Regions from separate parts of the Microbulbifer sp. ABE4_465 genome, predicted to be linked through region 1. Evidence: predicted binding sites of a transcription regulator. Region 1 holds the regulator's gene; each other region holds the start of a gene.
The links. The regulator sigma-54, encoded in region 1, starts transcription at its own class of promoters, with help from an activator protein. The targets are predictions, from matches to a motif close to TGGCACANNNNTTGCNNT.
Positions count from the first base shown of each region.

Region 2: galU (UTP--glucose-1-phosphate uridylyltransferase GalU) is a predicted target of sigma-54. The motif match lies at 2,557-2,574, and genes of this name have one in related genera.
Region 3: ACXAG1_RS10990 (HAD-IIB family hydrolase) is a predicted target of sigma-54. The motif match lies at 3,344-3,361, and genes of this name have one in related genera.
Region 4: nirB (nitrite reductase large subunit NirB) is a predicted target of sigma-54. The motif match lies at 2,897-2,914, and genes of this name have one in related genera.

Region 1 covers NZ_JBSWXV010000003.1:222,773-228,008, forward strand. The annotation lists gene rapZ (RNase adapter RapZ) at 1-699, opposite strand, end outside; gene ptsN (PTS IIA-like nitrogen regulatory protein PtsN) at 817-1,278, opposite strand; gene hpf (ribosome hibernation-promoting factor, HPF/YfiA family) at 1,333-1,626, opposite strand; gene ACXAG1_RS07960 (RNA polymerase factor sigma-54) at 1,825-3,285, opposite strand; gene lptB (LPS export ABC transporter ATP-binding protein) at 3,515-4,240, opposite strand; gene lptA (lipopolysaccharide transport periplasmic protein LptA) at 4,338-4,874, opposite strand; gene lptC (LPS export ABC transporter periplasmic protein LptC) at 4,861-5,236, opposite strand, start outside.
Region 2 covers NZ_JBSWXV010000002.1:782,522-787,757, reverse strand. The annotation lists gene ACXAG1_RS06855 (FG-GAP-like repeat-containing protein) at 1-464, opposite strand, end outside; gene ACXAG1_RS06850 (hypothetical protein) at 548-910, opposite strand; gene galU (UTP--glucose-1-phosphate uridylyltransferase GalU) at 1,407-2,318, opposite strand; gene ACXAG1_RS06840 (transglutaminase-like cysteine peptidase) at 2,966-3,586, shown strand; gene ACXAG1_RS06835 (LapD/MoxY N-terminal periplasmic domain-containing protein) at 3,617-4,420, shown strand; gene ACXAG1_RS06830 (hypothetical protein) at 4,610-5,131, shown strand.
Region 3 covers NZ_JBSWXV010000005.1:237,531-242,766, reverse strand. The annotation lists gene ACXAG1_RS11000 (alpha-amylase family glycosyl hydrolase) at 1-1,122, opposite strand, end outside; gene ACXAG1_RS10995 (glycosyltransferase family protein) at 1,169-2,392, opposite strand; gene ACXAG1_RS10990 (HAD-IIB family hydrolase) at 2,426-3,274, opposite strand; gene sppA (signal peptide peptidase SppA) at 3,585-5,236, opposite strand, start outside.
Region 4 covers NZ_JBSWXV010000002.1:615,137-620,372, forward strand. The annotation lists gene nirB (nitrite reductase large subunit NirB) at 216-2,744, opposite strand; gene ACXAG1_RS06260 (bifunctional protein-serine/threonine kinase/phosphatase) at 3,037-4,785, opposite strand; gene ACXAG1_RS06265 (NarK family nitrate/nitrite MFS transporter) at 4,983-5,236, opposite strand, start outside.

The DNA of each region.
Region 1 (5,236 bases):
GATATCCCGCTGCATGTCCTGGGTTTCCTGGTGTGAGCGGAGGAAGTCCGCTACTTCCGGGTCCATCCCGGTTTTTTCTCGCAGCTCCGCTACCCAGTACGGATTGGGCAGGCAGCGCAGGTCAAACACCAGGTCTGCGTCTACCGGCACGCCGTGCTTAAAGCCGAAAGACTGGAATAGCACCGCCATACCCGGTGAGTCTTTGCCGACCACCCGGGTTTTAATCTGGTCGCGCAGTTGGTGCAGGCTAAGGCTGCTGGTATCGATCACCAGGTCGGCCATGGAGGCCAGTGGCGCCAGGATTTCTTTCTCCCGGTTGAGGGCTTCCAACAGGTGGGTTCGGCTGTCGCTCAGGGGGTGCTTGCGTCGGGTCTCGCTGAAGCGTTGAACCAGCACCGGAGAGCGTGCATCCAGATAGACAACGTCGCATTCAACACCGCTCTCGCGCAGGTCATGAATGACCTGGGGTGCCTGGCGCACATCCTGCCACAGGTTGCGGGCGTCGATGCCCAGGGCAAGTTGGGTGTTTTCATGGTGGCCCGGAGCAGTCTGTGGTGATTGCTCGCTTACCCGGCGTACCAATTCTGGCAGCAGGCTCGCGGGCAGGTTATCGATGCAGTTGAAGCCTACGTCTTCCAGTAGCTGCAGGGCAGAACTTTTTCCTGAGCCGGAACGGCCGCTGATGATGACCAATCGCATTGCACTCGCGCTCCTTGCCAATTGAGCAGGCCCTAATTATTCGCCGGGCCAGTATAAAGCAGTCACCCCGATCCGCGGGGTCGAAAGCTGCGCCATTGAGCGCTAGCTCAATAAAAATCAGGCCGCCGCTGCGCTGTTAATGGCCAGTGCGTAGAGGTCATCGCTGGTAGTGGCCTGGCGCAGCTTTTCACGTACACGGCTGTCACTGAACAGGGCGGCAATTTCCGCCAGGGTATCCAGGTGCTCCTGGTCGGAATCCTCCGGTACCAGCAGGGCGAAAAGCAGATCCACCGGCTGACGGTCGATGGCGTCAAAATCTACAGCTGGAGAGGTGGTGCAAAGGACACCGATGGGCTTCTCACAGCCAGGCAGACGGCAGTGTGGAATGGCGACACCTTCACCAATGCCGGTAGAACCCAGGCGCTCCCGGGCTACCAGCTGGTTGAACACTGTGTCGGTGTCCAGGTCGGGGTATAGTTCGGAGATCGCCTGGGCGATATTGAGCAACAGCTTTTTCTTGCTACTCCCCGCCAGGTGGCAAAGGCTCAGGCGGGGAGAGAGTAATGCTTCCAATGTCATAACGTGCAGATGATCTAGCGGTGCGAATCAACCGTTGACTCGTAATGATGGAGCCTAGCGGTGACCGCGTAACTTCTCTTTGTGTTTCAACAGCTGTCGGTCGAGTTTGTCGGTCAGCGAATCAATCGCCGCGTACATATCCTCTGACTCCGAATCGGCAAAAATATCCTTGTTGCCGCTCACGTGAATCCGCGCTTCGGCTTTCTGGACTAGTTTGTCGACGGACAGGGTGACCTGGGTTGTGGTGATCAGGTCATTGTGGCGGGAGAGCTTGTCCAGTTTGGTCAGGCAGTAATCGCGAATGGCCGGAGTAACGTCTACATGGTGGCCACTGATATTGATCTGCATGGATTTCTCCTCATCGAGTACAACACAATCTGGCTGCACCCCCGCACAGGGCGGCAACCCTACTAGGAAGTGCGTCAGAATGGAAGGATACACTCGCTGTCAGGCTATTGGTTGCCCAGAAAATAGCCGCCGAGGCCAAGTGTAGGTGGAATTGGGGGGAAGGCACGACGGGTTTGGGTAAAAGTGTGACCCTGCGGCCTACACCAGTCGCTTTCTTTCGCTTGAGGAGGGGATGCCCATGGACTCCCGGTATTTCGCTACAGTGCGTCGCGCCACCTTGATCCCCTGGGCGTCGAGCTCCTGGGTGATCTTGTTGTCAGACAGCGGTTTGCGCGGCTGCTCGCCATCGATCAGCTTGCGGATCAGCGCCCGGATGGCAGTGGAGGAAGCATCTTCTCCGGAGTCGGTGCTGACATGGCTGGAGAAAAAGTACTTGAGTTCGAATACGCCGCGAGGCGTGAGCATGTACTTCTGGGTGGTGACCCGGGAAATAGTGGACTCGTGCATGCCGATGGTTTCGGCAATATTCGCCAGCACCATGGGTTTCATGGCTTCCGGCCCCTGCTCGAAAAATCCCTGCTGCTTTTCCACAATGCTGCTGGCGACCTTGAGGAGCGTTTCGTGGCGGCTTTGCAGGCTTTTCAGGAACCAGCGCGCTTCCTGCAGGTTGTCGCGCAGATAGTTGTTTTCACTGGAGTTGTCTGCACGCTTGATCATTGCCGCGTAGGCGTCATTGATGCGCAGCTTGGGCGTGGTTTCCGGGTTTAGTTCCACGACCCAGCGGTCTTGCTTGCGGCTGACGATGACGTCGGGCACCACATACTGGGGCTCCTCGCCACCGAAGGCCTCACCGGGGTAGGGCGTGAGCGTCTGGATCAGCCGCATGACATCGCCCAGTTGCGCTTCGCTGAGGCGGGTGCGGCGGCTCAATTGGCGAAAGTCCCGTTTTCCCAGCAGGTCCAGGTGCTGGCTCACCACGGCTACGGCCTGAGAAAGCCAGGGGGTTTGGTCCGGCAGCTGGCGCAGTTGCAGCAGCAGGCTTTCGCGCAGATCGCGCGCGCCACAGCCCGCCGGCTCCAGCTGCTGGATGGTCTTCAATACGGCCATGACCTCATCGACGTCCAGCTCCATGGACTCCGCCAGCTCTTCAATGGGGGTACCCAGGAAGCCGTTGGGAGCGATGGCGTCGATCAGCGTTTCGCCGATCAGCTTGTCTTCGATAGAGAGTGGGGTGAGGTTGAGTTGCCACTGCAGGTGATCCTGCAGGCTTTCCGAGGCCGCGCTGCGCTGCTCGAGCGCGAAATCTTCGCCCTCGCCGCCACTGTGGCTGCCGCTTGAATAGATGTCGTCCCAGCGCGTATCTACCGGCAGGTCATCTGGAATATCGTTGGTCCAGTCGCCGTCTGCGGAGGACTCGGCCTGGGTTTCCGCGGCTCGCTCAGAGGCTTCTTCCTTGCGCTCTGCGGGAGTGTTCTGGTCCTGGAGTGATTCTCCGGCGTGCTCGTCGAAGTCCGACTCCAGCAGCGGGTTGCTGTCCAGGGCGGATTGAATTTCCTGTTGCAGGTCCAGCGTCGACAGCTGCAGCAGGCGGATGGCCTGTTGCAGCTGTGGCGTCATTGTCAGCTGAGTGCCGAGTTTTAACTGGAGTGACTGCTTCATAGGGGTGTGCCGGCAGAAAAATCTGGCGTGAATCCGCTGCGGAGAATTTTATGTTTCCGGCGGCGGGGTAAAGCTCATTTCATGCAGACTACCCCGGGGCGGGGCGGAAGACAAGAGGGCGGTTAAGCAATAAGTGTGCCGAAAAAATGATGGCATTTGGTCACAGCTTAAATCCTGTGACCAATGTCTTCGAGTTGGCGTGAAATAGGGAGGTCTTTCCCTCTGTGAACTAGATGGTGAACTCGTGTCCTAAGTAGACGTCTTTCACCTGTTTGTTTTCGGCCACGTCGCGGGGGTCGCCAGAGGCGATAATGTGGCCTTCGCTGACGATAAACGCGGTCTCACAGATGTCCAGGGTCTCGCGAACGTTGTGGTCGGTGATCAGAACGCCGATTCCGCGGTCTTTCAAGTGGCGGATGATCTGCTTGATATCGTTGACGGAAATGGGATCGACACCGGCGAATGGCTCGTCCAGCAATACGAATGCGGGGTTGGTTGCCAGGGCGCGGGCAATCTCCACTCGCCGCCGCTCACCACCTGATAGGGCCATACCCAGGCTTTCGCGGATATGGGTGATGTGGAACTCTTCCAGGAGGGCTTCCAGCTGCTCCTTGCGCTGGGCATTGTTCAGGTCTTTGCGAGTCTGCAGGATCGCGAGGATATTGTCCTGCACCGAGAGGCGGCGGAAAACGGAGGCTTCCTGGGGCAGGTAACCAATGCCTTTGCGCGCGCGGCCATGCATGGACAGGCCGGTGATATCTTCATCGTCGATCAATACCTGGCCAGCATCCGCCTGCACCAGACCGGCGATCATATAGAAGCAGGTGGTTTTACCCGCGCCGTTGGGTCCCAGCAGGCCGACGACCTGGCCGCTGGATACGCTCACGGAGACATCCTGAACGACTTTGCGCTTTTTGTACTGCTTGGCGAGATGGAGCGCCTTGAGCGTTGGCATTATTCAATTCCGGCTGGGGCGGCACCTGGCCGCACTCAATAAATCTGCGTGTTGCGTTGGCGGTAATGGCTCAATGCCGTTACTCGCTAAAGTCTCATTACTGTCCGTCGGTGTCCCCGGACTGCCCTTCGGGCTTCCAGATCATTTCCACGCGCTTTTTCTCTGACTGGCCGCGGGCCTTCATCTGCTCACTGTTCAGGTCGTAATCGATGCGTTCGGCGGTCAGGGTGTTGCCGTCGCGGTCGACAAACGCCTCTCCGGTAAGTTGCAGGGCGTCATTGGCCACCAGGAATTCGATGCGCGCAGCGCGGGCCTTGACCGGCGTGGTGCTTTCTTCGACCTGTTGCTGGAAGTGCGCTGGCGTGCCGGTGGCGATGACCTTGTTGATCTCTCCCTTGCTGTTGCCGTGCACTTCAACCCGGTCGGCACGAATCTGCAGGGAGCCCTGGCTGATTACAACATTGCCGCTGTAGACCGACAGGTTCTTGCTGCGGTTCGCTTCCAGGTTGTCTGCAGAAACCTTGACCGGCTGCTGGCGGTCGTCGGGCAAGGCGACGGCCTGGATGCCGGGCAGTGCGCAGGCGAGTGCCAGTGCCAAAGTGGTCAGGCGGCGGCGTAAGTCAGCGAAGTTCATAGCGGCTTTCCACATCGGACAGTATTTCTACCTTGTCTTTTTTTAGATCGGCGCGCAGGCCCTTGCCGGTGGTGAGGTTGAGGCCATCGGTGATGGTAACAACTTTGTCCGTTTCGGCGAATTCCTCGCGGGGTTTGATGACAATTTTCGGCGTGCGCAGCGTAATGCCGGGTTGGGGCAGCTCCATAACCGAGACATCGCCCTCCAGAACCACCTTTTGCCCGTTGTCATAAGCCACGCCGGTACGGGACTCCGTGCGCCACTTGGTGTCATCGCCCTGGTAAAACATCATCCGCGGCTCGGTAAGGTCAGCTCGGTCGCGGCGGGCAAACTGGAAAAAAGTAATACGTTTGGCGTCTACT
Region 2 (5,236 bases), on a different contig from region 1:
GCAGCGAAATCGTCATCCCCAATATTTGAGACACTGAGTCCCAGGCCACGGAGGTTATTCAGCCCGGACAAAACGGAGACATCGAAGTCTTCAACGCCCGCCAGATCAAGATCAACCAAGGCTGTGAGCGCACCGAGTGCCGAATAGTTGTGCAATGAGTTCCAATGCAGCGAAACCCTGGTTAACGCGGTGAGCTGCTCGATGCCGCTCAGGTCCTGGATATCCGGTTCGGAGCAATCTAACCACTGGAATTCACTAATTTGCGTCCAACCTTCACTGGCCGCCACCTGGTCAATACAAGACTCGAGGCTGGCGTCGGCGAATTCGAGATCGGTGATTTCGGTTGCCTGAGCCGCGGTACTAAAGAGTGAAGCGGTAATGGCGAAAGGAAGAAGCAGCTGCTTTAAAGTGTCCATGGTGTTCTTTTTGTTCATTTTTTCAGATTTTGGGTACTGCTGATCCATGACAGGGCTCCTCGTGATTTCCCGTCTACGAGTCAATACCAGCCAACTCGGTGCGTTATTTGTTTCCGGCGTGAAAGACCGAATTATTGAATGGTTTGCGCGGAACCCTGCTGCCGGCGCTGTACTGCTTCGCGGCTGAGCTGTTCGCTACGTGAAAGAGATTCACGCTTCTGGGTAGACATGCGTGCGAGAGAGTTTTGCTTGCGCAATTGAGCGTTGCGACGCTCCATATACTCTTCGCGACTGGGCCTGGCATTCGGCCCGGAAGTAGAACTGCTGTGCATTTCAAGCTCAGCAATTTTCTTTTGGAGGGTAACCAGTTGCGCCTGCGCGTCTGAGGCTTCACTGGAGATTTTTCGGTGCTGGATCGCGCCGTAAATATTTGTCGCCACGGATACAACCAATGCGACGGTAACCACTAGCAGTACTTTTTTTGTGCTATTCACCCCAACCCCCAACTTTGTCTCAAGCCGATGCTTTGTCAATTCGCAGCGCCTGAGACTCTTTTTTCATTTCGATTTAATTCTAGAAATTACGACCCCAACCGCTCCCCAAGACCTCCCCAACAGGGCCAGGAGAGCAAAAGCTCGCGAATCCTACCATGTGACACACATCACACGCCATCCGCAAGTGCATCACAAGTAATACGTGTCTCTACCCACAGAAAACTCCACACGACGAACAAAAGTCACAATATCACCTATTGTTCGACCGAAATCAGAGAACTGGCCGCGTATTGCAGACATGTCATTTCTACCACCAACTCAAACACCCCATAAATAGCCCCGAGGGGCTAAATTGAGCGCTGTTTTTCAATTAACAAAAGCGCTCGCGCTCGAAATCGTCAATGGACTGCACACAGGCGGGTCTGCTTTTTGCGATCGCTGGATCCCGGCTGGCGCCGGGATGAAGAGCTGGGGAAGTGAAATACTAGCGACGTCTCTAGGCGGGTTCGGTGGTTTTGGCTTTCTGGGAGCCAAGGAACTCTTTCAGGCTGCTGCCGATTTCGGCGTGGTGCAGGCCGTATTCGAACTGGGCTTTCATGTAGCCGAGCTTGTTGCCGCAGTCGTGGCTGTGGCCAACGATGCGGTAGGCTTCAACGGATTGCTGTTTGAGCAGTTCGTCGATGGCATCGGTAAGCTGAATTTCGCCGCCGGCACCGGGAGCGGTGTTTTCCAGCAGGTTCCAGATTTGGGCGGGCAGCACATAACGCCCCACTACGGCCATATTGGATGGCGCGGCGTCGACTTCCGGTTTTTCTACCATGCCGTCAATTTTGGCGGTGCCGCCGGTTTGCAGATCTGCACCCAGGCAGTCCACCACGCCGTATTTACTCACTTCTTCCCACTCGACGCGCTCGACCATGATCTGGCTGGCACTGTTCGCTTCAAAGTTTTTCACCATATCGGCAAGATTGCTGGCGGTAAGGTCGGAAGCGTACTGATCAATCAGTACGTCGGGCAGCAGTACCGCGAAGGGGTTGTCGCCGACCACCGGGCGCGCACAGCTGATGGCGTGGCCCAGGCCTTTGGCTTCGGCCTGGCGCACAGAAATTACGGTGACATCTTTCGGAACGATGGAGCGGACTTCATCCAGCAACTGGCGCTTGAGGCGATTTTCCAGTTGGGCTTCCAGCTCAAAGGAGGTATCGAAGTGGTTTTCGATGGCGTTTTTACTGGCGTGGGTAACCAGTACGATTTCTTTGATTCCTGCGGCGACGGCTTCGTTGACCACATACTGGATCAGCGGTTTGTCGACGATGGGCAGCATTTCCTTGGGGATCGCTTTGGTTGCCGGGAGCATACGCGTCCCCAGGCCGGCCACGGGGATAACGGCTTTTTTCACTTGCTGCATGGTTTATTTCCTTAACGTCTAAATACTTTTTCTCGCAAATGCGGAATGCTGCTTCACTCCCTGAAAGCTTCGGGGTGCCACCGATATCCCACCTGCCAATGTGAAAGGCGTCACACTTTAGCACTTAATTATGACAGTTCAAGATTAAGTGCGAGCGCCTAGCCAGTGGGTGCCGGAGACCGATAATCCACTGCTATCTCGAAGACGCGTGAAGCTTTCTCTATCTCTCTTCCTTTCTTTGGCAATTTGCATACCAACTGGCACTTTCGCCTATTTATTCATCTTAAGGCGCGGTATTGCGGTTAGAAAATAGCCTCAAAGGGCTATCTGAAACACTGCGGGAATAGCTCTGCCTGCTGCAGCCCGCGCCTCCGTTGCGTGAGCACGAATTTGTATCAATTTGTCGCGGCGCCTGTGGCAACGTGAATTTGAGCCAGAACCGAAGGGTTCGCGCCAGCGGTGCCAGACTGTATTGAGGTTGATCGAATTTTGATCGCAACGATACAGGTCTGCTGATGTTTGGTAGTAGCAGCTTTTGTTTCTGGAGCCGTCGGGCAACCCATCAACATAAGGCGCACACAGGTGGTGGCAGGTGCTATCGCGCGCTGGTCAATTGCGCGTTACTTGGGTTGTTTGCGGCCGGCTGTATGATCACCGCGAGCGCCTTTACCCCCGGCCAGGCGCCCAAATTGTCCCGGCCTCTTTTAGAAGAGGTACATGCGGAATACGGTGCCCTTGCCCACGGGCGCCTGGTGCGCTGGCAGCAGCTGATCACAGAGCAATCCCGGGCGCTGGAGTGGCACCGCCTGTTGCGTATTAACCATTTCCTGAACCGGGTGCCGTATGCGGAAGATCTGGCCCACTGGGGGCAGGAGGACTTCTGGGCAACGCCGGTTCAGTTTCTGGCGTCCAACGGCGGCGATTGCGAGGACTACGCCATCGCCAAGCTGTTCAGCCTGACGAGTGCCGGTATTTCACCGGAAAAAATCCGTCTTACTTATGTGGTGGCGGCGCAGGCCGGGCAGCCTCATATGGTACTGCTGTACTCCGCCAACCCGGGAGAGCACCCACTGGTGCTGGATAATATGACCGGTGATGTTCTCCCCGCGCGGGAGCGTACCGACCTGGAACCGGTGTACAGTTTTAACGCACAGGGACTGTGGCTGAACGCCTCTTTGGCGACCGCCACGAAAGTGCGCAATCAGCCGGGTTCGGCACTGTGGACCGAGCTGCTGGCGCGCATGAAACATGAAGGCGTATTCGATTAGTCCGGTATTGCCCGAGACAAGGAGATTCGAGTGAGCTATCCCCGAGCCCGAGCGGACCGTCGCTACGGTTTTAACCCATGGCATACCAGTATCCTGCTGGTACGGCAGGCGCTGCTGTGGTTACTGGGGCTCTGCGCGGCGATCGCCATTGGCCTGTTCATCGCCCGCGAGCAGTCGCAACAATTACTGGCACATCAGGCCCGCGATAGCGCGGCGTTGCTGGCCGCGCAGTTAGGTAGCGCTTTGCGCGAGCGCGCGTCTCCCGAGCTTTACATTCAAACCCTGCTGCAGGGTGTGACCCATAGTGGTGCTTATTCAAAGGTGACCTTTTCACCGGCACGGGAATTCCACGCCGATTCGGCAGATCCCTCTTCGACGGTCACAAGCACGCAACAAACTCGTGCTTCGATGGCTCCGGCTTCTGTTTCAATCCCGGATTACTTTGCCGGTGTGCCGGACTGGTTTGCGGCACTTGTGCGGATACAGCCGCCAATTGCCACCCTTGACGTGACAAGTGGCTGGGAAATTGCAGGACAGGTTGCAGTCAGCCGGCACCCGGGGCCTGCACTGCAATTACTCTGGCGCCTGGCGGTTGGCCTGTGCGGCGCGGGAGTTGCGCTGATGGCGATGGTGCTTTGGCTGTCTCATAAAACACTGATGCAATACAGACGTGAAGTTGACGCGCTACTGACATCCGCCGAACGGGAACAGGAAGAGTTTCAGGCACTTTCCCGCAAGCTGAATTTGCACCTGGCCGGGAATATATTTTCCGAGGAAACGGAAGAAGATATTGCCGGCGAGAAGCGCCCGCATAAAAAACATACGGAAGCCTGATCGCATACCAGGGATGCACTAGCTATTAATAGCTAATAATTTTCTGTTTTGCGTACCAGTTACCACTGGACAATAATTTTTTTCGACTTTATCTGTGGCATAGCCTTCCCATTTACTGTATGGGCGCTACAATCGGCCGCAGATTGAATGGAATCCACTGTAAAACAATGTTCTTTATTAGGGGGACGCATGAAAAAGTCAGCACTGGGGATCGCACTGGGTGCGAGCTTGCTGAGCGCTGTAGCCATGGCCGATGTTGCACAATACATCGAAGCTGGATACAGCATGGATCAGGTTATTGCTCTGGCACAAAGTGAAGGCCTGAGCACCGAGGAAGCCCTGGAGCAGGCGCTGGCAGCAGCCCCTGAAAAAGCGGCAGAAATCGCAACTGCCGCCATCAAGGCTGGCGCCAACGCGGAAGCGGTGGTTGCCGCCGCCGTTGCCGCAAACCCGGCCTCTGCCGAAGCGGTTGTAACCGCAGCCGTGGCTGCCGGTGCTAACCCGCAGTCTATTGCCGCCACTGCAATTGCTGCCGGTGCCGACGCTTCCGTGGTCTCTCAGGCAACTGCAGCGGCAGCGCCTCCGGCTGGCAGCTCCTCCCTGGCGAGCAGCACTTCTACCCCAACCACTCCGATTCCTCCGGCACCTCCGGTGATCAGTGGCGCCGGCGCTGGTGGCGGCGGTGGTGGCACCGCAGCTTCCCCGAACTAATTGCAAGGCGTGCACCGTACGTGCAAATCACGCAAACAGAAAAGGCCCGCAAGGGCCTTTTTTGATTTCAAAACCTGAAACGCTTTGGTTTGGGAACAGCTTCCC
Region 3 (5,236 bases), on a different contig from region 1:
CTCCATGGTCTGAATCAGGGCTTCCTGCTCGCTGTCATCCAGCAGACCTTCTACCGGTCTCAATCCGATACCGTCGTGAGAGGCGATAAAATTGAAATAGGTCGTACCGTTTTGGGCCGGCGGCATGCTCATCAGCCAGTTTTTCAGATAGCGGCAGTTGCCGGTCACCAGGGTGTTGACCAGTAGCGGGGGCAGTGAAAAGTTATAGATGCAGTGGGCTTCGTTGGCGTTCCCGAAATAGGACAGGTTTTCCTGATTGGGAATGTTGGTTTCGGTAATAATCACCGCATTGGGGTTGGCGTGCTCAATCAGAGTACGTAGCAGTCGCACAATTTCATGGGTCTCCGCCAGATTCAGGCAATTGGTGCCAAGTACTTTCCAGATAAACGCTACCGCATCCAGACGGAACACTCGCACGCCCATATCCAGATACAGGCGAATGATATCCACTATCTTGGCCAGTACCTTCGGGTTGGCGAAGTTCAGATCGACCTGATCGTGACCGAAGGTGCACCACACATGTTTTGTGCCCCGCGGTGTGTCGGTGGCGCGCAGCAGCGGTGTGACCCTGGGGCGCACCACTTTACTGAGATCTTCCTTGGGATCTGCCTCGACGAAAAAGTCGCGGCCAGGATCGTCCCCCTCCTGATAATTCAGGAACCAGTCGTGCTGGGCCGAACAGTGGTTGATGACCAGGTCGGCCATCAGGTGAAAATCGGTACTGATCCGCAGAATATCGCTCCAGTCTCCAAGGGTTGGATCCACTTGCTTGTAGGCGGATACGGCAAAGCCGTCGTCACTGGAATAGGGGAAGAACGGTAAAATGTGCACCGTATTGATCAGCATCGGGAAATGCGCCTGCAGAAAATGATGCAGGGTTTTCAGCGGTGGCTGGTTATCGTTCAGGATACTGTTGCCGTAAGTAATAACGGCTATATCGGTCTGGTCCCAGAGGTTTTTATGGGCGAGGGGGCTCTGGCAGTCATCGTCCAGTCGCATGGTGCGTATGAGCTCCTGGGCGATGGGCTCGACTTCGAGATCCGGATAGATAAATGCCAGGTGATCCACCACCTTCTGGTGTAAAACCTCCTTGATGGGCAACTGCGCGGTCGGTTGGTTCACTGTATCCCCCGTTGTATGGCTGATCTGGTCGTTCAAAGTTTTATTTTTATGCGTTGTATTCTTCGTAGTCCGCTTCGACGGCTTGCTTGAGTTGTTTCAGAAATCCGGGCTCCGCACTGGTAATTCGGTTCCAGCTGGGAATAAACGGCGTTTCCATCGGGTTGTCCAGGAAGGCCTGCCCAGCTTTCACCAGGTTGCTGGCAAACAACTCAACGGTCTGCTCTTCTTTGTGAATGTCGAACTTCAGGCCGTTGATCAGCGCATCGTTGCGGTAGGTTTCCACAAAATCCAGCGCGATACGGAAGTAGGTTGCCTTGATACTGCGGAAGGTCTCAGAGGAAAACACCGTGCCCTGGGTCGCCAGTTTGCGGAAGAAAGACTTGGCAATATCGATGGACATTTTTGACAGTCCACAGTGCTCGTCGTCGAAGGAGACATCCTGGTGTTTATGATCGTAGGAGTGTGCGATATCCACCTGACACAGCCGGTTGGTGGAATAGTTGCGATACATTTCTGAAAGCACGCCGATTTCCAGCCCCCAATCGCTGGGAATACGCAGGTCGTTGACCACGTCGCGACGGAAAGAGAACTCGCCGGCGAGGGAGTAGCGGAAGCTGTCCATATACTCGAGGTATTTGGTGTGGCCGTAGATTTTTTTCAGGGTGCGGATCAGTGGCGTGACCAGAAGGCGGCACACGCGGCCGTTGATTTTTCCATTGGCCACGCGGGAGTAATAGCCCTTGCAGAACTCGTAGTTAAACTGAGGGTTGGCCACCGGATAGAACAGGCGCGCCAGCATCATGCGGTCATAAGTGACGATGTCACAGTCGTGCAATGCAATGGCTTCACCGCGGCGAGAAGCCAGAATGTAGCCCAGGCAATACCAGACATTTCGGCCTTTTCCCGCTTCCTGTGGCGCGAGACCATCTCGCTGTAACTGGGCATCCAGCTCGCGCAGGCGCGGGCCATCATTCCACAATACCCGCACGTGCTGCGGCAGGATTTTGAATTGCTTTAGTGCATCCCGGTACTGCTCTTCATTGGCGCGGTCCAGTCCGATGACGATCTCTGAAAGGTAGGGAACTTCTGCCAGGATTTCGAGAATCTTCGGTAGAGCCTCTCCTTCCAGCTCTGAATACAGGGAAGGTAGCAGCAGCGACATGGGGCGATGCTTGGAGAAACGAATCAGGTCAGCCTCCATATCTTCGAGGCTGCGGTTGGAAAGGTTGTGCAGGGTCGTGATATCACCATTCTGAAAAAAATCGGTCACGGTTTGCTTCCTGTTTTACGACGGTAGAAATTTTTACAAGGGTAGAAATTCGGTGGCGAGAATGTCCTGAACTGCCAGTGCCCAGCCCAGGGGGCCTGTTTCCTGGGTGATGATCAGCTCGGGATGATGCGCTAGCTCCGGGGGAGGATGTGCCGGCGAGCGCACAATAATGGCGACGTCGGCGATCCGGAGCATATCCAGGTCGTTGGGCCCGTCGCCGCTCGCGATCAGTTTGCATGGGCGTTCGGTATAGTGCTGATAGGTTTTCTTGAGCAGGCGTGTCGCCTGCCCCTTGTCGGTCTGGCCCAGCACGTGCAGAAAACGTCCGCCCTGCAGAGTGGCAAAACCCGCCGCATTTGCGCGGGCGGTAAAGGTGGCTTTTTCCTGTTCGGTACCGCGCCACAATAGCGGCTCGGAGTATCCGCGACGGTTTGCCTGCTCTGCTTCGCCGGCACTCAGGCCCGTGGCAGCAACAATTTCTGCATTGTTCGCGGCGGAAAAACTTAAATAGGGCACTCCGTGACGCATGCCGTCGGTGTGGAGGAAATCGACAATACTCTGGCGCTGGGCGCCGGGCTCCAGCACCCAATATCCATCTTCTTCACGGGCATGCTCGGGTTTGTGGGGGAAATAATTTCGAGGAATAAAAATGGCCGATCCGTTTTCCACAATAAACGGATGACGATTTTGTAGCGTATCGCGCAGTGTCAGTATTTCGTCGCGGGTTTTGCTGCTATTCAGGATGACCGGGATACCGGCGGTTTCCAGTTGATGCAGCGTGGCGTCGGCGGGTTGGTGGGAGTAGCTGAAGTGGTCCAGCAGGGTGCCGTCCAGATCGCTGGCGATCAGCCACTGGGTTTTCGGGCTCGCTATTGTGGTCATTCGATTCCGTTTTCTGGCTTCTTTTTTTGGCCTGGCGTCGGCACGTAAAAACGCGCGCTCTATTCAGGTAATCCAAAAATAGTGCCAGTCACAGAAATTTGAGCCATTGCACCGCTTCAGAGCAATGGATTGGCGCAGTAATCCTTTAGTTCGAAATCCTCGGGCCACAAGAGTGCGGAGACTGCCTCGAAATGGTGAGGGTGGCGGGCGTGAAAAGTTGGTATGCACCACTTGGGTGCGCGGCGGCTTGGGCAGTGAATGTGAGGGGGGAAAGCCTCACCGGTTGGGCCGGTGAGGCATCGGGAAAGGGTCAGGGCGCGGTACACCCCAGACAGCGCGCATAGAGTGCGCGGGGATCTTTAAAGGATTTCAACTCGGTCAGTGGCTGCACCGCAGGCTGAATACTGTTCAGCCAGGCGCCCAGAGGCAGATTACGCTCGACGCTTGCGGAAATCTGTGCGTCCACATTTTCTGCCAGGGCACGCATGACTTTTTCGCTCGGGGTCAGCTCGCGCTGAATTTCCATCACTTCATACTTTTCCAATTCGGCCAGCTGTGCGGCATCGGCGATGGCATCGTTGAGGTTGCCCAGCTCGTCCACCAGACCCAGTTCGTGTGCGGTGCGGCCGGTCCACACCTGACCCTGGGCGATTTTGTGGATTTCCTCTGGCGTGCTGTTGCGCGCTTCCGCTACCAACTGCAGGAACTGGGCGTAGGTGTGCTCCACGCCCTGTTGCAGGATGTCCGCGGCGGCCTCTGGCAAGGCGCGGTCCAGGCGCATGGTGCCGGCCAGTTCGGTGGTGCCCACGCCGTCGTTGTAGATCCCCAGGTGCTCCAGGGAGTCTTCGAATGTCGGGAAGGCGCCAAATACACCGATGGAGCCGGTAATGCTGGAGGGAGATGCCCAGATGCGATCGCCGCCGGCAGAAATCCAGTAACCACCGGAGGCGGCAACACTGCCCATGGAAATTACCACGGGAATACCGGCTTCGCGGGTGGCGAGCAATTCCTGGCGAATGGCTTCTGAAGCAAAGGCGGAGCCGCCGGGGCTGTCGATACGCAGGACCAGTGCCTTGACGTTTTTCTCGCGGGCTTCGGCAATCAGTTTGCCGAGCGTGGCGCTACCGATCTGTCCCGCAGGCGCTTCGCCATCGATGATGGCGCCAGCGGCGCTGATCAGGCCAATCTTGTCTTTTTGCAGGCGCGGATCCGGCAGGTTGGTCAGTTTCACCTGGCGCAGGTAGTCGTGGGCGTGGATGCCGCTGTACTGGGATTTGTCGTCGTTGGCGACGCCAACCACTTCCTGCAGCTCTGCGATGGCGGCGCGGCGGGTGAGCAGTTTGTCGACAAACTTGTTGGCCAGTGCGGCCTTGGCCCAGCTTCCGCCTTCGGCGCGCAGGTTTTGCGGCAGGTCGGCGATATAGCTGTCGACGGCATTGGGCGGCAGGTTGCGCAGGCCGGTGACCTGTTCGGTGTATTCGCTCCACAACTGGTGCAACCAGCGGGCGTTGTTTTCCCGGGAGGCGGGAGACATATCGTCGCGGGTGTAGGGCTCGATAAAGTCTTTGTAGTCGCCCACGCGGAATACATGGAAGTTGATTTTCAGTTTATCCAGGGCGCTTTTGTAGTAGTTGCGGTAGCTGCCGAAGCCGGTGAGCAACAGGGAGCCCATGGGGTTCATATAGACCTTGTCGGCGTGGCTCGCGAGGAAGTACTGGCCCTGGGTGAAGTTGTCGCCGATGGCGTAGACCGGTTTTTCGCTGGCTTTGAAGCGCTGCACGGCTTCGCCGACTTCTTCGAGCTTGCTGAGGCTGGCACCGGCGAGGTGATCGAGTTCGAGCACGAGTGCGCTGATACGGTTGTCGTTGGCGGCGGCGTCGATGGCGTCGACGAGGTCTTTTACACGGGTTTCCGGTGGTGAGGCAGGGCCGCCCAGGAAGCTGGGAACGCCACTGGGTTGGC
Region 4 (5,236 bases), on a different contig from region 1:
TTAGCTCCTGTGGAGCTGGATTCCGTACCGGATCAAGTCCGGCATGACGGCGCCGGAATGACGATACGAGGTCGATGCGAAGGTGGAGTGCCGGGTGTCAGGTTTCAGGAGCGTCGGCGACAGGGACGTCGCCGACGCAGCGTACATGGATGTACTTGCAGCGGTCCTGAAACCTGACACCCGGTGCTCCACCGCCACCGGGCTAATTCAAGCCTCTACGCCGGCTCGGCAATCTTGACGATTTCTTCCTGGGTCGCAGGACGGCGTTGTTCGCGCTCTTCTACGAAGACGATCTTCTCGTCTTTCTCGTCGGTGTTCACGAACTGGCGGAAGCGCTTGATCATCTCCGGGTCGTTGATCGCGGTTTTCCACTCACACTGGTAAGTGCCAACCACATTACCCATCTGACGCTCCAGCTCATCGCAGATACCCAGTTTGTCCTCGATCACCACCTCACGCAGGTAATCCAGACCGCCTTCCAGGTTCTCCAGCCATACCGAAGTACGCTGCAGTTTGTCCGCCGTGCGCACATAGAACATCAGCACCCGGTCGATATATTTAATCAGCGTCACATCATCCAGATCCGTCGCGAACAGGTCCGCGTGACGCGGGCGCATACCGCCGTTACCACACACATACAGGTTCCAGCCGTTCTCGGTAGCAATTACACCAATATCTTTACTCTGGGCTTCCGCACACTCACGGGTACAACCGGAAACCGCCATCTTGATCTTGTGCGGCGAACGCAGGCCCTTGTAGCGGTTCTCGACCGTCAGTGCCATGCCCACACTGTCCTGGACACCAAAGCGACACCAGGTACTACCCACACAGGATTTCACCGTACGCAGGGACTTGCCGTACGCGTGGCCAGTCTCAAAGCCCGCATCGGTCAGCTCGCGCCAGATTTCCGGTAGCTCTTCCAGGCGCGCGCCGAACAGGTCGATACGCTGGCCGCCGGTGATTTTGGTATACAGGTCGTACTTCTTCGCCACCTGGCCCAGCACGATCAGTTTGTCGGGCGTAATCTCACCGCCGGCAATACGCGGAACCACGGAGTAGGTACCGTTCTTCTGCATGTTCGCCATAAAGGTATCGTTGGTGTCCTGCAGACCAACGTGGGGCTTCTCGTGAATATGTTCGTTCCACAGAGAGGCGAAAATGGAAGCCGCGGTAGGCTTACAGATTTCACAGCCTTTACCGGAACCGTGCTTGTGCAGCAGCTCGTCGAAGGTCTTGATTTCCTCTACCTGCACCATGTGGAAAATTTCCTGGCGGGTGTAGGGGAAATGCGGGCAGAGGTCGTTGTTGACTTCCATCCCCAGAGCCGCGAGCTCTGCATCCACCACATTTTTCAGCAGCGCAGAACAGCCGCCACAACCGGTGGCCGCTTTGGTGCAGTCTTTGACTTCGCCCACAGAGCAGCAACCACCCTGTACCGCGCCGACGATATCGCCCTTGCTCACATTGTGACAGGAGCAGATGGTGGCGGTGTCTGGCAGCGCGTCGGCACCGAGAGTCGGGGCGGCGCCGTCCAGTGCCGGCAGGATCAGTTGCTCCGGGTGCTCCGGCAGATCCATATCGTTCAGGTGGTATTGCAGCAGGGTGTCGTAATCACCGGTGTCGCCTACCAGTACCGCGCCGCGCAGTTTCTTGCCTTCGCGGTCGGTGATCATGCGCTTGTACACGCCGGTCTGCTCATCAACGAAGGTGATCGCAGCGGAACCTTCCGCACGGCCGTGAGCATCGCCGATGGAGCCAACTTCCACGCCCAGCAGTTTCAGCTTGGTGCTCATGTCCGCACCGTTGAACTCGGCTGCCTCGCCACACAGTAGGGAAACCGCGGTGCGCGCCATGGTGTAGCCGGGGGCTACCAAGCCGTAGATAAAGTTGTTGAACAGGGCACACTCGCCGATGGCGAAAATATTTTTGTCGGAGGTGCGGCAGGTATTGTCCACCACGATACCGCCGCGCTCACCCAGTTCGATACCAGCGGATTTGGCCAGGCTGTCTTCCGGGCGGATACCGGCGGAAAACACAATCAGGTCGGTATCCAGGGACTTGTCGCCCTTGAAGTTCATGCGCAGGCGACCGCCGTCCACTTCTTCGATCAGTTCGGTGGCGGTGCTGGTGTGTACGGTCACGCCCAGCTCTTCAATTTTTTCCCGCAGCAGTTTGGAGCCGCCTTCGTCCAGCTGTACGGACATCAGGCCCGGGGCGAATTCCACCACGTGGGCTTCCAGGCCCAGCTGCTTGAGTGCGTTGGCCGCTTCCAGACCCAGCAGGCCACCGCCCACAACTACGCCGACCTTGCCGTCTTTGGCGGCGGCCTGGATTTTGTCGAGGTCTTCGAGGGTGCGGTACACGAAGCACTTGTCGTGCTGGTGGCCGGGGATTGGCGGTACGAAAGGATAGGAACCGGTGGCCAGGATCAGGTGATCGTACGCTTCACTTGCGCCACTGGCGGAGGTCACGATTTTGTTTTCGCGGTCGATGCCCACGGCGGCATCGTTCAGACGCAGGTCGTAACCCCACTCGCGGTACTGCTCGACCTTGCCCATGGCCAGGTCGTCGGCGGTGCGGCCGCCGAAGTACTCGGAGAGGTGTACCCGGTCGTAGGCGGGGCGGGGTTCGGCGCAGAATACCAGCACGTCGAACAGTTCCCGTGCGGGACGATTTGCCAGTTGTTCCAGGAAGTGGTGACCCACCATGCCGTTGCCGATGACGACGATTTTTTGCTTAACCATAATCTCTGCCGTTTGAACCTGATTGGTTTCGACAGAAGTACAGCGTTGGGGGAGGGCCTGGGTAGCTTGCGGCTGCACGGGCGTCCCCTCTTCTGTCGAAGAGTATCAGGCGCCGTTGCCTTGCTAAAAGAATTTCGGATTGTGACTAAAGATATTCAATCTCTGTGCCAACTTTTACGAGCGGCGGAAGGTGGGGGAAACCACAGGATTTGTGCGGTTTATTGGCGATTTCGCATAGCGGTGCGCGTTAATTTGGTGCGGTTCCGTCAGGCTTGCGTCAAAGAGGGGCAGGTTACAGGAAGTACAGCAGGTGAGACAGAATCGCCAGCACCGCGACCGTCTGCCAGAATAGCAGCGGATTGCGCTCCATCAGCGGCGGTTTATCCGCACTATCGAATTTTTTGTTGGGCGTGCTGAGGTCGTGCACAAACTCCGACAGTGCCGGGTAGCGGTTCTTCGGGTCTGGCGCACAGGCCTTACGCAGGGCGCCATCGATCCAGTCCGGAATATCTTCCCGCTGCCGACGCGCACTGAGATAGCGCAGGCTGGCGTAGTTCTTTAATTGATAGTGGTTGCTGCCGAAGCGTTCTTTATAGGGGTAGTGCCCGGTGAGCATCTCGTAGGCGATGACCCCGAGGGAGAAGATATCCGAGCGGTGGCTGGCCGCATCACTGAAGAAATATTCCGGAGCACAGTAATTTTTGCTGCCGGGCGGTGCACTGTCCTGGTAACGCAATAGCTCCTGCAACCCCGCTGCATTGGCGCCGCCCAGATCGATCAGCTTCAGGCGACCGGTGGAATCCACCATGATGTTTTCTGGCTTCAGATCCCCGTGCACGATTTCCAGCCGTTGCAGGCGGCGCAGGGCGCTCACCAGCTGCTGCACCAGATTGCGCACCTGATCCAGCGGCGGTTCCGGATTCAACTGCATCCACTGCCGCAGATTCTGCCCGTCCACATACTCCATAACGTGGTAAAGAAACTGACGCTCCTTGCGCGGCGGAAACACCTTCACAATGGCCGGATGCTCCAGCCTGCGCCCGGTCCATTCCTCGGCGATAAACCGCTCGATATAAGCCGGGTCGTCACTGAAATTTTCCGACGGCGCCTTCAAAGCGCGCAGCGCATCGGATTCCATATCCCGCACCAGATACAGATAACTGCGACTGCTCGCGTGCAACTCCTGCAGCACCTCGTAACCGTCGATCTTGTTGCCCGGTTGCAGGGGCGGCGGGAAGGGCAGCTGGCTTGTCGCCAGCATCACATCGTCCGCCTGTAAAGAGTCGAGCACATTCACCCGGCACAGCGCCAGGCTCAAGTTGTCCTTGCTGCCATTATCCAGCGCCGCCGACATCAGCGGCTGTGCCGCCTCCAGCTGGTGCTCTACCAGCAGATCCTTGAATTGCCTGGTCGGCAGAAAATCGTGAATACCATCGGTGGTCACACAAAACAGATCGCCCGCTTCCAGCGGCTCCTGGCGGTAATCCACCTCGATATGCGCATCCATCCCCAGTGCGCGGCTCAAAAACGTCCGCCCTGGTCCCAGGGTGCGGCTGTGGTCCTGTGTCAGGCATTCGAGCTTGCCGTCTCTCAGTCGATAAATCCGCGAATCCCCGATATGAATCAGATGCGCGGTAGAGCCTTTCAGCACCACCGCCGAGAAGGTCGTCAACCAACCCCGCTGCACCTCATCCGCGCCGCCGCTCTGCCGGTACAGCCAGCCATTCAGTGCGTGCAAAACCCGCGCCGCCGCCTGCTTTACCGACCAGGAATCCGGCGTACTGTAATAGTCGGAAATAAACCCGCTCACCGCCGCCCGCGCCGCCGCACCCCCGGCCTCCGCGCTGCCCACCCCATCCGCAATCGCGGCGAGAGAACCGCGATAACGCAGATCGCTGCCGGTGGCCCGGTAGATCGCAACCGCGTCGTCGTTGTAGGCGCGCTGTCCGCACTCGGTGGCCGTGGCAAATTCCAGGTTCTCGGAATTGGAGGCCTGTTGGTCTGAATCGGGCACGGTGATGGTTTCGCAGGTGGTGTTCAAAATAGGTGGTCTCTTTCGTCATTCCGGGCCTGACCCGGAATCCAGTGCTACGAAGCTGGATGCCGGATCAAGTCCGGCATGACGGTTTATAAAGTCGGTGCCAGAATTCGCCCCTCTCGTCATTCCGGGCCTGACCCGGAATCCAGTGCTGCGAAGCTGGATGCCGGATCGAGTCCGGCATGACCGTATTTGAAGAATTACGCAACGTCGATCAGAGAAACACTACCATCCGGCATGACTTCCGCCATCTGACCTTCCGGTTCTTCCAGGAACAGCAGCGTCACAAAGCCAAGCACCGCCGTACCCGCAATCACCAGGAAGAAGGTCTGGTAAGAAACCATGCTCAGCACCGTCAGATAAAACACCGCGCCCACATTCCCGTAAGCCCCGGTCATCCCCGCAATCTGCCCGGTCAGGCGACGCTTGATCAGCGGTACCACCGCAAACACCG